2 linked regions of the Frankia casuarinae genome follow. The protein of the gene in region 1 binds, or shares a complex with, the protein of each later gene. Links are inferred from orthologs where the notes say so. Each region holds a gene or a part of one and is shown on either strand. Other genes may lie near its edges.

Region 1 (7,625 bases):
CGGCTCGACGAAGCTGGGGTGGTTGTGCGACTCGATCTTGAAGGTGACCGCCAGCCCCTCGCCGACGTCGACGACGCCCGCGTTCTCCCCCATGCCCACCAGCAGCCGGTCCGTCAACGGGGTGTCCCGGAACTGCCGCAGATGCACCTTGGAGGACTTGTAGGAGCAGTGCTCGCTCCACATCACCGAGTACATCGCGAGTTCGGCGTCGCTGGGCCGGCGACCGAGGGTCGCGATGATCCGGGCGTACTCGTCGTCGGTGAGCCCCAGCTCCTGGTAGGGCTGCTCGGCGGGGGGACTCACGGAGGTGGCCGCGGGGGCGGCGGGGTTGCCGGTCACCCTCCCATCCTCGCCGATATCCCCTGGTCCGGGCGCCCGGGTGGGCCAGGAGACCCCTTCGTAACCAAAAATCCTTCTTTAAGAGGAAAAAGCCGACAAAAAGCCGGACAGCACCGAGGTGAACATGCGAAGCCCGTCGACCCCGGGGCCGGTGAGGTCGTCGACAGCATGCTCGGGATGCGGCATCAGGCCCACGATCGTCCGGCTCTCGTTACAGATCCCGGCGATGTCGGCCGCCGACCCGTTGGGATTCCCGCCGACGTAGCGCACCACAACCCGCCCGGCCGCCTCGAGTTCGGCGAGCACGTCCGGGGCCGCAACATAGCGGCCATCCCCGTGCTTCACCGGGATGACGATCTCCTCGCCGTCCTGGTAGCCGCGGGTCCAGGCAGTGCCCGGCGCCTCGACCCGCAACCGCTGGTCGCGGCAGACGAAGTGCAGTCCCACGTTGCGGGTCAGTGCCCCGGGGAGCAGGCCGGCCTCGCAGAGCACCTGAAACCCGTTGCAGATGCCGAGAATCGGCAGGCCCGCGCGGGCCGCCGGGACGAGGGCCGCCACCATGGGCGAGAACCGGGCTATCGCACCGGCACGCAGGTAGTCACCGTAGGAGAATCCGCCGGGCAGGATGACGGCGTCAACGCCGGCGAGATCGCTGTCGCCATGCCAGAGGGAGACCGGTTCGGCACCGGCGGCCCGCACCGCGAGCGCCGTGTCCTGGTCATCGAGGGAGCCGGGGAAGGTGACGATCCCGATCCGGGCCGGCGAGTCCGCCTCAGTCATTACCACACCCATCGCGATACCCGCCCAGATTCCTCGGAGTCCACTCCCGTCAGCGTAGCCGGTCGAATCGTGGGGCGGCCGATCGACGAAGGGAGCGGCGGTGGACGGCGGGAGACGTCAGACCGGATGGATGCCCTCGGCCACCTCCGGGCGGGAAGCGGGCCGGAGCCCCGTCCGCGCCCGGCTCAGCCGCGCCCCGGGAGCGCTCTCCTCCCAGGTGAGAGTCTTTTCCAGATGCACGCGGGTGCCCCGATGGGGGCTGTCCACCTGGTGGAACTGCACCCGGTCCATCAGAGCGCGCATGAGAAAGATGCCGCGGCCTTGCTCGGGAACATTATCCGGCCTGGGGGAATCGCCATTCTGGCGGGCTGTCCGATCGAGCTCATCCGCGCTGTCGAAACCGTCGCCGCGATCGCTCACCTCGATGACAGCGACTTCGTTGTCCACTCCCACAAAAACCTCGTACTCGTCGCCGGCATGAGCATGTAGAAGAACGTTGTCGCACGCTTCGGTCAAGGCGATTTCAACATCGTCAATGCATTCTTTATTGACGCCCAGGACTTTCAGGGACTGCGTACAGATACGTCGAATCACGGGTATGGAGATCTCATCGTGGGGCAACGACAGGCTTACTTTGATCTCCATGTCGGAGGGTGTACCCGCGTCACGCATCGTCAACCGAACGACCTACGCCGACACAGGCTCGATCCGGTCACATGTCATCGGTCATCGTAATCGGTTATTGCGATAGGTTGTCGCAATCGGTTATCTCAATCGGGCGGCAAGGGCCCGGCCCAGCTCGGTGCCCGAGCGCCAGGCACTCTCGATCTTCGGTGTTCCCCAGCCGTCGCCGGCGAGCCCGATCCCACTGCTGGACAGGTAGTACGGCTGTTCGTGCGGACGGTCCGGGCGAGCGAAGGTCCACTTTTGCACATACGTCCAACTGGGTTGCATCGTGATGGTGAGCAGGCGCCGTAGCGCCGCGACGAGATCGGGCCCGGCCGCCGCGGGGTCGGCCAGCCGCGGCCGCGCGAAATCCGGCGTCGAGTGGGCGACCAGGACGGCGGCATTGTCACCCCGGCGACGACCGTCGTCGGCGATCCAGGCAATCGTATCGTCGTCGTGGACGAAGGCTCCGTCGATCGGTGCCCAGCACCGGTAGGGCCAGCCGGCGAGCAGCGCCAGCACCGGCGACCAGGGTCGGCCGGCGAGCTGCGCCCGCTCCTCGGTGCAGGCCGGGTCGAGATGGCGCAGCGCCTGCGGGTCGGGCATCGCGAGGACCACCGCGTCGGCGGCCTCGTCGTCAACGCGGGGACCCGGGGTGACCCGGCGGATCGGTGTGGACTGCGTGACCTGCACCCCGGCTCGGGAGGCGAGGTCGGCGACCAGGGAACGCAGCCCGCGCGGGGCGGCGTACCGCAGCGGGCCGGAACGCGGCTCGGCCAGGGTGGCGGTCGGCCCACTGATTACCGACATTCGGTGCGTCCAGGGGCGTACCAGGCCACGGATGAACCAATCGTCCACGACTTCGCGGAACTCCGGCGAGGTGGCGGTGAAGTACGACGCGCCGGAGTCCACGATGCGCCCGTCTATCCACCGTGAGGCCATCCGTCCGCCGATCACGCGGCCCCGGTCACGGACATCCACGGTGATTCCCTCGGCTAGCAGTGCGCTGGCGCAGGCGATCCCAGCAATGCCCCCGCCGGCGACGACGACCTTCGCCACCGATCCCCCTATATCGAGATGAATGCCGCGGGCGCCGCATGCCGATTGGCCTTTCACCGGTTCCCGCGGCGTCGCCCTCCTGGATGTGTCGCCACGGTGACGGTGGCTTGCGGACGAGCGTTGATGATGCTCGCCATCAGTCCCGCCAGTGCCCGTCCGCCGAACGGCTGTGTTCATCGTGCCCATTGAGGAGGGGTCCGCGTGCGGTATCCGTGGTGATGCTTTCGCAGCGACGGGATAGTCCCTGCCGCGGAAGAGGGTTATCCCTGAACGGGCGCCCGAGATACCGGGGATGCATCTGTCGTTGACCGGGTCTGTCGTCGACCGGGTCTGTCGTTGACCGGATCTGTCGGCTGTCGGCCCTCCGTCAGCCCGCTCCCGCGACGGGATCGGTGGTGTTTGCCACGGCCACGGCCGCCACCCGGTACCCTCGTCATCCGCCGAGCATGGCTTAGCCTTACCCGCAGGAAGTCCATGACCGCGCGTGACGGTCTCTACCTCAGGAGGTCGTGATCGCTCGCCGACCCGCACCCCAGCGTCCCGGCACCCGCCCGGCACGAGTCGCCACGCCCGGCTCTGGCGGGGGAGCCGCACGGAGCCGTCGCCGCCCGTCCGTCCACGGATCCGATGGTGCCATCCCCGCCGTCGGACCGCGGGAACCCTGTCCCTGCGGGTCGGGCCGTCGTTACAAGGCGTGCCACGGCGAGCGGAACCGGCCGGCTCCCGTGCTGCGCCCGTTCGCGGGCCGCCGCGACGAGCCGGACCTGGTCGCCCTGCGGGAGCTGGTGCCCAGCGCCACCGCGCCGCTGGCCCTGGCGGCGGCCTACCTCGCCGACCATCCCGAGCACGCCGACCGGCGCATCACGCTCTGCACGATGCTGCCGCAGGCCGCCCCCGCCCTGGTACGCGAGGACGGCGAAATCCTGGTCGCCCTGCAGATCGCCCTTCCGGGTCTGGACGTATCGCGGGACGTCGCCGGTGCCCTGCTCGCCGCACTCGCCGCCGAGCCGGGGAGTGCGATCGACATCCCGCCCGCCTCCGCGCCGCGCCTCGTGGAACAACTGCCCGCGGGACTCGCCGGGTTGCCCCGGCTCACCGACCTGCTGGACCCGGCGCCCCTGGACATCACCGTTCATTCCGGATTCGGATGGTGGCTGCCACCGTCCGACGAGGAGAGCGGTCCGAACCCGGAGGTGGCGGTGATGCTGGAGCGCGCCAACGCCACCGTGGTGCCCACCGTACGGCTCACCTCGGTGCCGGCCGCCTACTGGTGCCATCCCGGTGACCGCTGGCACCTGCGGTGGGCGCTTCCGCTGGCCTGGCCGGGTGCGGCGGGTGCTGCGGCGGGCACCGACTCCGAGGCCGAGGCGGTCGCTCCCATCGGCGCGGGCGCCGACGTCGCCCCCACCGAGGAGGCGTTGCTGGATGCGCTGGCTCGCCTGGCCGCGGCCGAACGTCTCACGGTGGGGGAGGGCTCCAGGTTCATCGGGTTCTTCCGCGCCGCCGGGCTCGTCGTGCCCGTCTGGGATCTCGCGCCCGGAAGCGAGGCGGGTAGCTGTGAGGAGCCGGCCGCCGCGCTGCGGGTGGCCTACCAGAGGGCACTGGCCGACACCACGGCACTGACCGCGCACGAACGCCGGGTGCGGGCGGGTCTTGTTGGACGCAGCCTCACCCTGCGCTGACGGCATCGGCGCAGACCGCGCTGCCTGGGCGGGGTGCGCTGCCTGGGCGGGGTGCGCTGCCTGGGCGGGGTGCGGTGTCGGGAGGATGGAGCGCTGTGAGCAGGGTTGACGACCCGGAGAACACCTTTGACGTCATTGTCGTCGGGGCGGGTCCGGCCGGTGGCAGCGCGGCGCGGGCGGCGGCGAACGCCGGGGCCCGGGTGTGCGTGCTCGAACGCTCGGCGGTACCTCGTTACAAGACCTGCGGTGGCGGCCTGGTCGGCCTTTCGGCGGATCATCTCGGCATCGAACTGGCCGGTCTGGTTCGAGCCAGCGTCAGCTCCCTGACGATGACCTGGGACGGCCGCTTCGAGGTCACCCGCGGCCGGTCCGGCGGCCGTCCCTGGATGTCGATGGTGATGCGATCCGATCTGGACGCCGCTCTCCTGGCCGCGGCGGCCGCGGCCGGCGCGACCGTGCGGACCGGTGCGCACGTGGTGGGGCTGACCGAGAGCGGGCCGGGCGGGACCGGGATCGCCGAGGACGCCGGGGATCAGGACGACGGTTGGGTGACCGTGCGTCTGCGTGCGGGGGCGGACCTGCGCGCTCGGGTGGTGGTGGGTGCGGACGGCACCTCGGGTCGTTGCGGCACCTATGTCGGTGTCCGCTGTGACCAGGTCGACGTCGGCCTGGAGGGCGAGTTTGTCGCCGACCCGGCGCGTGCCGCGCGATGGGCCGGACGCATGCTCATCGACTGGGGGCCGGTGCCGGGTTCCTACGGGTGGGTGTTCCCCAAGGGACGGGTGCTCACGGTCGGCGTGATCGGTGATCGTGCCGAGGGCGCCGCGCTGCGCGCCTATTACACCCGGTTCGTCGACCGTCTCGGGCTCACCGACCTGCCGCGCCAGCATGACTCCGGACATCTCACCCGGGTGCGGGCCGTCGCCTCCCCGCTGCGGCGGGGCCGGGTGTTGGTCGCGGGGGACGCGGCCGGGCTCCTGGATCCGTGGACACGCGAAGGCATCTCGTTCGCATTACGGTCGGGTCGGCTCGCCGGGGAGGCGGCCGCCGCGGCGAGTGTGGGCGTCGGTCGCGCGAGGGCGGGCGTGACCCGGGCCGGGGGGGTAACGGATACAAGGCCCACTGGCCCGGGCGCCACGGCGCTCGACGCCTTGGCGGCCTATCCCGCGCGCGTCGAGGCGATCCTGGGCCCCGAGATGGCGGCGGGACGAGAGGTCCTGGCCGCGTTCACCCGCCGGCCGGGCGCGATGCACACGGTCATGGCGGCTCCGGGCACCTTCGGGCTGTTCACCCGGCTCATCGAGGGACGGACCACCATCGCCCGGCAACTGCGTCGTCCCGGCGTGCGGGCGGCGGTGGCGGCACTGAGCCACTGAGGCACTGAGGCACTGAGGCACTGAGCCACTGAGGCACTGAGCTGCTGAGGCAGCCGGCGGTGTCAGCGGCGTCAGCCGCCCGGGTAGCCGCGGCGTTCCTCGCCGAAGCGTTCGGCTACCGCGCCGGCGATCTCCCGATAGGCCGCCCGCGTCTCCCGTTTCAGGTTCGACAGCACGATCCGTCCCCCGTCGGCCAGATGCGGGTCGAACGGGACCCGGACCACCCGTCGCGTCCGGGCTTCAAAATGCCGTTCCAGCGTGTCGACGTCGACCCGCTCGCCCTGGACGGGGAACATCGAGATCACGGCGACCGCCTCGCGGACATGGTCGGAGTAGCCGTGCGCGTCCAACCAGTCGAGGGTGGCGCTCGCGCTGGACCCGCCGTCGGCGCTGGCGCTGCTCACGATCACCAGCGTGTCGGCTAGCTCCAGCACCCCATGCATCGCACTGTGCAGGATGCCCGTCCCACAATCGGTCAACAGGATCGAGTAGTGCCGTTGCAGCAGATCGTCGGCTGCCCGGTAGTCGGCGTCCCCGAAGGTGTCCGACAGCTCCGGATCGTTGGCCGACGCCAGCACCTCCAGCCTCGAGTCGGCCTGTGACAGGTACCTGCGGACGTCCACGTACCGGTGCAGACGCGGAGCGTCCTCCAGCAGTTCGCGCACCGTGTGGGCGGAGGTGCGTGGCACCCTGGAACCCAAGGTGCCACGGTCCGGATTCGCGTCGATCGCCACCACCCGGTCATCGCGCAGGCTGGCCAGCGTGGAACCGACCGCCACCGTCGTCGTGGTCTTGCCGACGCCGCCCTTGAGGGACATCACCGCGATGCGGTGACAGTCGTGCAGCGGGTTCCGGATGCGCGCGAGGAGCCGGCGGTCGCGAACCTCGTCGGGGGACGGACCGGGGTTCACCGCGCCCGCCGAGACCTGGTAAACGAGCCTGCGCCAGCCGCGGGACGCCGTCTCCGGGGGAGCGGGCAGCAGTGCGCTGGTGGCGAGCCCCGCCCGGCCGTTTCCCGTCTCCCGGGAACCCGTCTCCCGGGAACCCGGTCCCACCGGGCCACCGGCCCGACGCCGGCCGGCCGCGGCCGATGGGTCGTGCTCCGTCCGGAACGATTCGTCGTGGGCCCGGCCGTCGTGGGCCCGGCCGTCGTGGGCCCGGCCGTCGTGGGCCTGATCGCCGCGGTTCGGATCGCGGTGCCGCCCGGTCCCGGCCGGTCCGCCGGGCGACCCGGCCGGCTCGGGATCGCGTAGCCAGGAGGGGATGCGGCCGGCTTCGGTGGGCGTGCGGGCCGGGCCGGTGTACGGGCCGCCGGCCGCCTTACTTCCGGTTCTCGACCGGTCGGGCGGCGGCGGCGCGGGATACTCGGTTGACGGTCGATAGGTCTCGTATCGCCCATCCATCTCGCCGTACGGCCGGGGAGCGGCGGAGTCGAAGTCCGCTCGTCTCATCGCGGCGGTCTCCTCCAGCGCGGACGAGTTCGCCGCCGCCACCGGCGGCGTGCTCCGCCACGGATCATGGCGCTCGTCCCGCGGGGCCGGTGGCGGGGACTGGGCGTACGGGTCGGACGGTGGCGGGTTCAGCGGCGGGGCCGGTGGCGGGGACTGGGCGTACGGGTCGGACGGTGGCGGGTTCAGCGGCGGGCCCGGTGGCGGGGACTGGGCGTACGGGTCGGACGGTGGCGGGTTCAGCGGTGGCGGGTTCAGCGGATCGCCCCGCCAGG
Region 2 (6,821 bases), 140 kb from region 1 along the record:
CCGAGGACGAACAGGCCCCAGGTGTCGAACGAGAGTATCTGTCCCATGATCAGGACTTCGGTGTGACCGCTGTTCTCCAACACGAGATCCGCGGTGAGAACTCCAGCCACCAGCAACAGCACGACACCGACGGTTACCACCGAGACCTCCAGAACCATGGACGTTGGTATAAACGACGGAGAAAAGCCGATCTGGTCGACATACCCGGGTCCGGTCGCGGGGGAACCACGCCGCGGCGAAGTGGTCACGGGGCTAGCCGATCATGGCGGTCACCGCGGCGAGGAGCCGCCAGGCAGCCGCCTTGTCGAGCGGCTCATTGCCATTTCCGCATTTGGGCGACTGGACGCACGACGGGCAGCCCGCCGGGCACTCACACGCTTCGATCGCGTCCCGGGTCGCAGCCAGCCAGGCACCGATTCGGAGGAATCCCCGTTCAGCGAAACCCGCCCCGCCGGCGTGTCCGTCGTAGACGAAGACGCTGGTGCGTTCGGTGTCCGGATGGAGCGCGGTCGAGACACCGCCGATATCCCAACGGTCACAGGTCGCGAACAGCGGGAGCAGACCGATCGCCGCGTGTTCGGCGGCGTGGACGGCACCGGGGACATCCGCAGGCTCGATCGCGGCTCGGGCAAGCAGGTCGTCGGACAGCGTGTACCAGACGGCCCGGGTCCGCAGCTGACGCGGCGGCAGATCGAGAGGCTCCTGCCCGAGTACCTCGCCCGTCGCGATCAGCCGCCGCTGGTATCCGACGACCTGGCTGGTGACCTCGACCACGCCGAGGTGCACCTCCACGTCGGGCAGCACCCGGGATCGCGACGACTCCACCACCCTGATGTCGGTGTGGTCACGCGCGGTGGTCGTCCATTCCGGCGCCGACTCGCATACGAACGCGACGGATTCCTCGAGGTCGAGGTCCTCGACCACGAAGCTCGATCCCTGGTGGAGATAGACCGCGCCAGCGTGCACCGTCGTGTGCGAGGTCGCGGCGTCCACGGTGCCCAGAAGCCGACCGGTCCGCGCTTCGACGATGCGAACCGGTGGTCCTCCCGCCCCTCGGATGTCCACATCCGGCCGGGCCCGTTGCGTCCAGAACCAGCCCGTGGGCCGGCGGCGCAGCCGGCCTCGGCGAACCAGGTCGTTGACGGCGAACGCAGCGGTCGGTCCGAACAACGCCAGATCCGCCTCGGTCAGCGCCAGCTCGGCCGCGGCGCACTCCAGGTGCGGAGCGAGCACGTAGGGATTGTCGGGGTCGAAGACGCTGGCCTCCACCGGCCGTCCGAAGACGGCTTCGGGATGATGCACCAGGTAGGTGTCAAGCGGATCGTCCCGGGCGACCAGCACGGCCAGCGATCGCCGGCCATCCCGCCCGGCGCGTCCGGCCTGCTGCCAGAGCGAGGCGAGCGTGCCGGGAAAACCGGCGGTGACGGTGGCGTCCAGCCCGCTGATGTCCACCCCGAGCTCGAGTGCCGACGTCGCGGCCGCCCCGAGCAGGGCGCCCGAGCGGAGATCCTCCTCCAGGGCCCGTCGCTCCTCCGGCAGGTAGCCGGCCCGATACGCCGCCACCCGGTCGGCGAGGTCTGCGGCGATCCGACCGAGTTCGCGGCGGGCGGTCACCGCCACCACCTCGGCGGCCCGTCGCGAGCGGACAAAGACCAGGGTGCGCACACCGTCCGCGACGAGGTCCGTCAGCAGGTCCGCGGACTCGGCGGTCACCGACCGGCGGACGGGGGCGCCGTTCTCGCCCGGGCCGGGCGCGGAGGTCGGGTCCTCCCGGTCCGGCGAGCTCTGCCCGGTCGTGAGCAGCGGAGGTTCGTAGAGCACGAAGTCCAGTGGCCCCCGCGGAGATCCGTCAACGTCGACCACCTCGACCTCCACGCCGGTGAGCCGTGCGGCCGAGACCCCGGGATCGGCGACGGTCGCGGACGCGAGCAGGAACACCGGATCGGTCCCGTAGCGCGCGCAGATCCGCCGCAGCCGGCGGATCACCGCGGCCACGTGTGCGCCGAACACCCCTCGGTAGCCGTGGCACTCGTCGACGACGACGTAACGCAGGCCGCGCAGGAACTGGGTCCACCGCCGGTGGAAGGGCAGGATGCCACGGTGGAGCATGTCGGGGTTGGTCAGGACCAGGCCGGCATGCGCCCGGACCCAGTCCCGTTCGGCCGCCGGCGTGTCCCCGTCGAACGCGGCGGCCCGGATACCGGTGAGCCGCAGCGACCGCACGGCTCTGAGCTGGTCGTGGGCCAGCGCCTTCGTGGGCGCCAGGTAGAGTGCCCGGGCACCGGGCTCGGCGAGCAGCCGGGACAGCACCGGCATCAGATAGCCAAGCGACTTACCCGAGGCCGTGCCGGTCGCCAGCACCACGCTGCGCCCGGCGTATGCGGCCTCGGCGGCAGCCGCCTGGTGGCTCCAGGGGCTCGCGATCCCGGCGGCCGTCCACCGTCCCCGCAGGACCGGATCGATCCAGTCCGGCCATGGCGCCGGGCAGCCGTCCCGAGCCGGGACACGCTCGATGTGCGTCATGCACCGCGCTCGTCGCACGTCGCGGCGCAGCCCGGCAAGGACCGTGTCCGCGCCGTCGACATCCACCGGCGAGCCCACGACGATCGAGGATATGCGTCTCGACGCGGTCACGGCGCCCCTCAGCCGGACGAACCCCCCGAACATCGCCCTCTCGGGCCCCCGGGCCCCCGGGCCGGGGATCATCTCGGCGTGGCTACGGACAGCGAGGCCGATGACAAGACGACAGGCGGACCACGGAGTGTCCCCGCGGGACCAGCTGCGCCGAAACCGCCGATGCAGTCGGTCGACCCCCACACGAGCGCCAAGATCGGGGATACATTTCATCAGACGTCATCAGCCGGCGATGCCGCAACACCGGACCCGCGATCTGTGTCGCGGCACACCGGATTGATCCTCCTCGTGGGAGGGTAATGGCGCCGTGATGTCGGTCGCCCGAAGCACGGGACGGCCGGAGGCACACAAGGAGGATCCGTGGACCTGTCCCTCACGACACGCCAGGAAGGCAACCACACGGTCGTGGTGGTGGGCGGCGAGATCGACGTCTACACCGCGCCGAAGCTTCGCGAGCAGCTCATCGATCTCGTGTCCGGGGGGTCATACCACCTCGTCGTCGACATGGAAGGCGTCGAGTTCCTCGATTCGACGGGCCTCGGGGTCCTCGTCGGCGGGCTCAAGCGGGTGCGTGCGCACGAGGGTTCGCTGCGTCTGGTCTGCACTCAGGAGCGCATCCTGAAGATTTTCCGGATCACCGGCCTGACCAAGGTCTTCCCCATCCACTCCTCCATCGAGGAAGCCCTTGCCGCCAGCGACTGAGCCGGACATCACTCTTTCGCGAAAGGCAGGCCCGCCGTATGCCCACCGTTGAGCTGCGGTTCGCTGCACTGAACGGGCACGTTCGTACCGCCAGGATGATCGCGACGGCGGTCAGCCGGCGCGCGGGAGTTCCGGTCAGCGCGGCCGACGAGATCAAACTTGCGGTGACGGAGGCATGCACCCGAGCGGTGCGCGTCAACCGCAGGCATGCGCCGCAGGCCCCGGTGCATGTCGCGCTCACCGATGGCGCCGATTCCTTCACCATCACGGTGGCCGACTGCGGCCGGACCGGAGACGAGGTCGCCCCCGGTCCGGACGGTGGCCTCGTCACCGCGACCACCCTGCTCGAACTCGGATCCGAGTCGACTCAGCCGCCGGGTTGGGCGGAACCGGCGGACGACGATCCCTCGGCGGACAACTCTGGTTTCCCACCGGGGCTCGGACTCGCCCTCATCGAGGGACTCGTCGACGAGATCGAGATCAGGCGTGGCCCCGACGGCGTGGGTACGGTTGTCGCGATGACCTGGCACACCGGCGCCACATCGGACCCCTGCGAATCCGCGGTGTAGGACCTCTCCGGTCTCCCTGCCTGGGCCCGGCGACTGTTCCAGCCTCCGACCGTGCCGCCATGTGCCCCGCGCCAGGTTCCGAAGGTGGGGCACATGGAACCTGACATGGAGGTGGAGCCACGGCGCCAGTCTGCCATGTCAGTAACAGCACGAGCGATCTTTTTATGCCGAATATTCCTGAATCGATCCGTTTCCGGATTATCGCCGGGGCGGTGAGAGGTACCCGAGAGCACGCGACCCGGGCCGCCGCTGCTGAAAAACGAGCGCACGTCACAGACGTGTGGATAGACTCCGCCGCATCTCATGGACGGCTGATCCAACCATCCGTGATTCCCTTGGTGCTCCCCGTGAGACCGGTCAGATGCTTGGAAATGGGAAGAACCGACCGATCTCGCCCAAAGCGCCGCCGGATGCGGCGCGTGGCCGTGACCGTCTCGATGCCGTGGCGACCGCCGAAAGGGCGCCCGAGAGCACCGGCACCCTCACGGAGGGCGCACAGAGCAGACCGGGAGGAGCCATGTCCTCGATCCAAGCCCTACAGGCCGAGGGCTCTGGAATTGACCTTAGCGGCAGAGCCCTCGGCCTGGTCGCCGGTGTGGCGATAGTCGCAGCCCTCGCATTGCTTGTTGCCGGTTATCTGGTTCGTGAGGTATTGGCGGCGAGTCCAGGCACCCCGAGGATGGTGGAGGTCGGCCGGGCGGTCCAGGAGGGCGCCGCCGCCTATCTCAGACGGCAGTTCACCACACTCGCGGGATTCGTCGTCGTCATCCCCTTCGTACTGCTGCTCCTGCCAGCCGAGAACACTGGAGCGAAGATCGGTCGGTCGATCTTCTTCGTGGTCGGTGCGATCTTCTCCGCGTTGGTCGGATTCGTCGGGATGTCGCTGGCGACCCGGGCCAACACCCGCACTGCCGCCGCCGCCATGACCCGAGGGGAACGAGCCGCCGTCCGCATCGCCTTCCGCACCGGGGGGGTGGTGGGGATGTTCACCGTCGGTCTCGGACTCCTGGGGGCGGCGGCCGTGGTCCTCGTCTTCCGGGACACCGCCCCCCAGGTCCTGGAGGGATTCGGATTCGGCGCCGCTCTGCTCGCGATGTTCATGCGAGTAGGCGGAGGGATCTTCACCAAGGCCGCCGATGTCGGGGCGGACCTGGTCGGCAAGGTGGAACAGGGGATTCCCGAGGATGATCCCCGCAACGCCGCGACGATCGCCGACAACGTCGGCGACAACGTCGGCGACTGCGCCGGCATGGCCGCCGACCTGTTCGAATCCTATGCGGTGACGCTCGTCGCGGCGCTGATTCTCGGGGTCGAGGCGTTCGGCGAACGCGGCCTGGTGTTCCCCCTGCTCATCCCGGCGGTCGGGGTTGTGACCGCGGTCATCGGAATCTTCGCGGTGTCGCCGCGGGCCGGTGACCGCACCGGAATGTCCGCCATCAACCGGGGTTTCTTCATCTCCGCGGTGGTGTCCGCGATCGGCGTCGTCGCCGTCTCACTGCTCTACCTCCCGACGAGCTTCGCCGATTTCCCCGGGATGCAGGGAAGCACCCAGTCCGGTAATCCACGAGTGATCGCGATCGGCGCGGTCCTGATCGGGATCGTGCTCGCCGCCGCCATTCAGCTGCTAACCGGGTATTTCACCGAGACCGGCCGCCGGCCGGTGCGGGACATCGCAAAGGCGTCGCTCACCGGACCAGCCACCAACATCCTCGCCGGAATCGGGGTGGGTCTGGAGTCGGCGGTCTATTCTTCGCTGCTCATCGGTGCCGCGATCTTTGGCGCCTACCTGCTCGGCTCCGGCAGCGTCACGATCGCGCTGTTCGCGGTGGCGCTGGCGGGGACCGGTCTGCTGACGACGGTGGGTGTCATCGTCTCGATGGACACCTTCGGGCCGGTGAGCGATAACGCACAGGGCATCGCCGAGATGTCCGGCGACATGGACGAGGCGGGTGCGGCCATCCTCACCTCGCTCGACGCCGTCGGCAACACCACCAAGGCGATCACGAAGGGCATCGCGATCGCCACCGCGGTGCTCGCCGCCTCGGCGCTGTTCGGCTCGTTCACCGACACCGTCACGACGGCTCTCCGCGACGCCGGAGCGCTGCCCGAGGCGGGTCGGGGCATCGTTGGCGGCCTGAACATCGCCTACCCCGACGCGCTGGTCGGGCTCACCATAGGTGCGTCCGTGGTCTTCCTGTTCTCCGGGCTCGCGATCAATGCGGTGGGCCGCGCGGCCGGGCGGGTCGTCCTGGAGGTACGCAACCAGTTCCGGTCCAGGCCTGGAATCATGACCGGCGACGAGAAGCCGGATTACAGTGCGGTCGTCGACATCTGCACCCGCGATTCGCTCCGCGAACTGATTACACCGGGAACGCTGGCGGTTCTCGCCCCAATCGCGGTCGGTTTCGGCCTGGGATACCCGCCACTCGGTGCGTTCCTCGGCGGCGCCATCGCCGGCGGCGTGCTGATGGCCGTGTTCCTCGCGAACTCCGGCGGGGCCTGGGATAACGCGAAGAAGATGGTCGAGGACGGCCACCACGGCGGAAAAGGCTCGGAGGTCCACGCGGCCACGGTGATCGGCGATACCGTGGGAGATCCATTCAAGGACACCGCCGGCCCTTCGATCAACCCGCTGCTCAAGGTGATGAATCTGGTCAGCCTGCTGATCGCTCCGACGGTCGTAAAGTACTCGGTGGGCGCGGACGAGAACACGGGGCTGCGCATCGGTGTCGCCCTCGCCGCCCTCGCCGCCATCGCAGCCGTGATCATCATCTCCAGACGACGGAGCTCAATGATCAACGATGTGCCCGATATGACACAACCGACACCGGCTCCCAGCGAGAAGATCAACGCCTGACCCACATCGCTCCGCCACCGCCGACCCCCGCGGCTCGCACGAGGCCACGCGGGTCGGCG

What was found.
Region 2: the proteins of FRANCCI3_RS22335 (region 1) and FRANCCI3_RS21750 are in contact, whole or in part, in a solved structure (PDB 6M36), measured with the Bacillus subtilis proteins. The link is inferred for Frankia casuarinae from one-to-one orthologs.

What each region holds. Positions count from the first base shown.
Region 1 is NC_007777.1:5,274,034-5,281,658, reverse strand. Bases 1-2,980 are described here. They hold FRANCCI3_RS22335 (ATP-binding protein), read right to left. Parts: upstream 1,765-2,980; coding sequence 1,237-1,764; downstream 1-1,236. Other genes in these bases: FRANCCI3_RS22330 (NAD(P)/FAD-dependent oxidoreductase), read right to left, coding at 1,885-2,844; purQ (phosphoribosylformylglycinamidine synthase subunit PurQ), read right to left, coding at 418-1,131; purL (phosphoribosylformylglycinamidine synthase subunit PurL), read right to left, coding at 1-339. In the rest of the region: FRANCCI3_RS22325 (DUF5926 family protein), read left to right, coding at 3,354-4,526; FRANCCI3_RS22320 (geranylgeranyl reductase family protein), read left to right, coding at 4,622-5,902; FRANCCI3_RS25155 (MinD/ParA family ATP-binding protein), read right to left, coding at 5,974-7,625. UniProt on the Bacillus subtilis protein: Negative regulator of sigma-B activity. Phosphorylates and inactivates its specific antagonist protein, RsbV. Upon phosphorylation of RsbV, RsbW is released and binds to sigma-B, thereby blocking its ability to form an RNA polymerase holoenzyme (E-sigma-B).
Region 2 is NC_007777.1:5,132,090-5,138,910, forward strand. The notes cover bases 1,726-4,665. They hold FRANCCI3_RS21750 (STAS domain-containing protein), read left to right. Parts: upstream 1,726-2,994; coding sequence 2,995-3,336; downstream 3,337-4,665. Other genes in these bases: FRANCCI3_RS21745 (DEAD/DEAH box helicase), read right to left, coding at 1,726-2,667; FRANCCI3_RS21755 (ATP-binding protein), read left to right, coding at 3,375-3,905; FRANCCI3_RS21760 (sodium-translocating pyrophosphatase), read left to right, coding at 4,423-4,665. In the rest of the region: FRANCCI3_RS28465 (hypothetical protein), read right to left, coding at 1-158; more of FRANCCI3_RS21745, read right to left, coding at 253-1,725; more of FRANCCI3_RS21760, read left to right, coding at 4,666-6,762. UniProt on the Bacillus subtilis protein: Positive regulator of sigma-B activity. Non-phosphorylated RsbV binds to RsbW, preventing its association with sigma-B. When phosphorylated, releases RsbW, which is then free to complex with and inactivate sigma-B.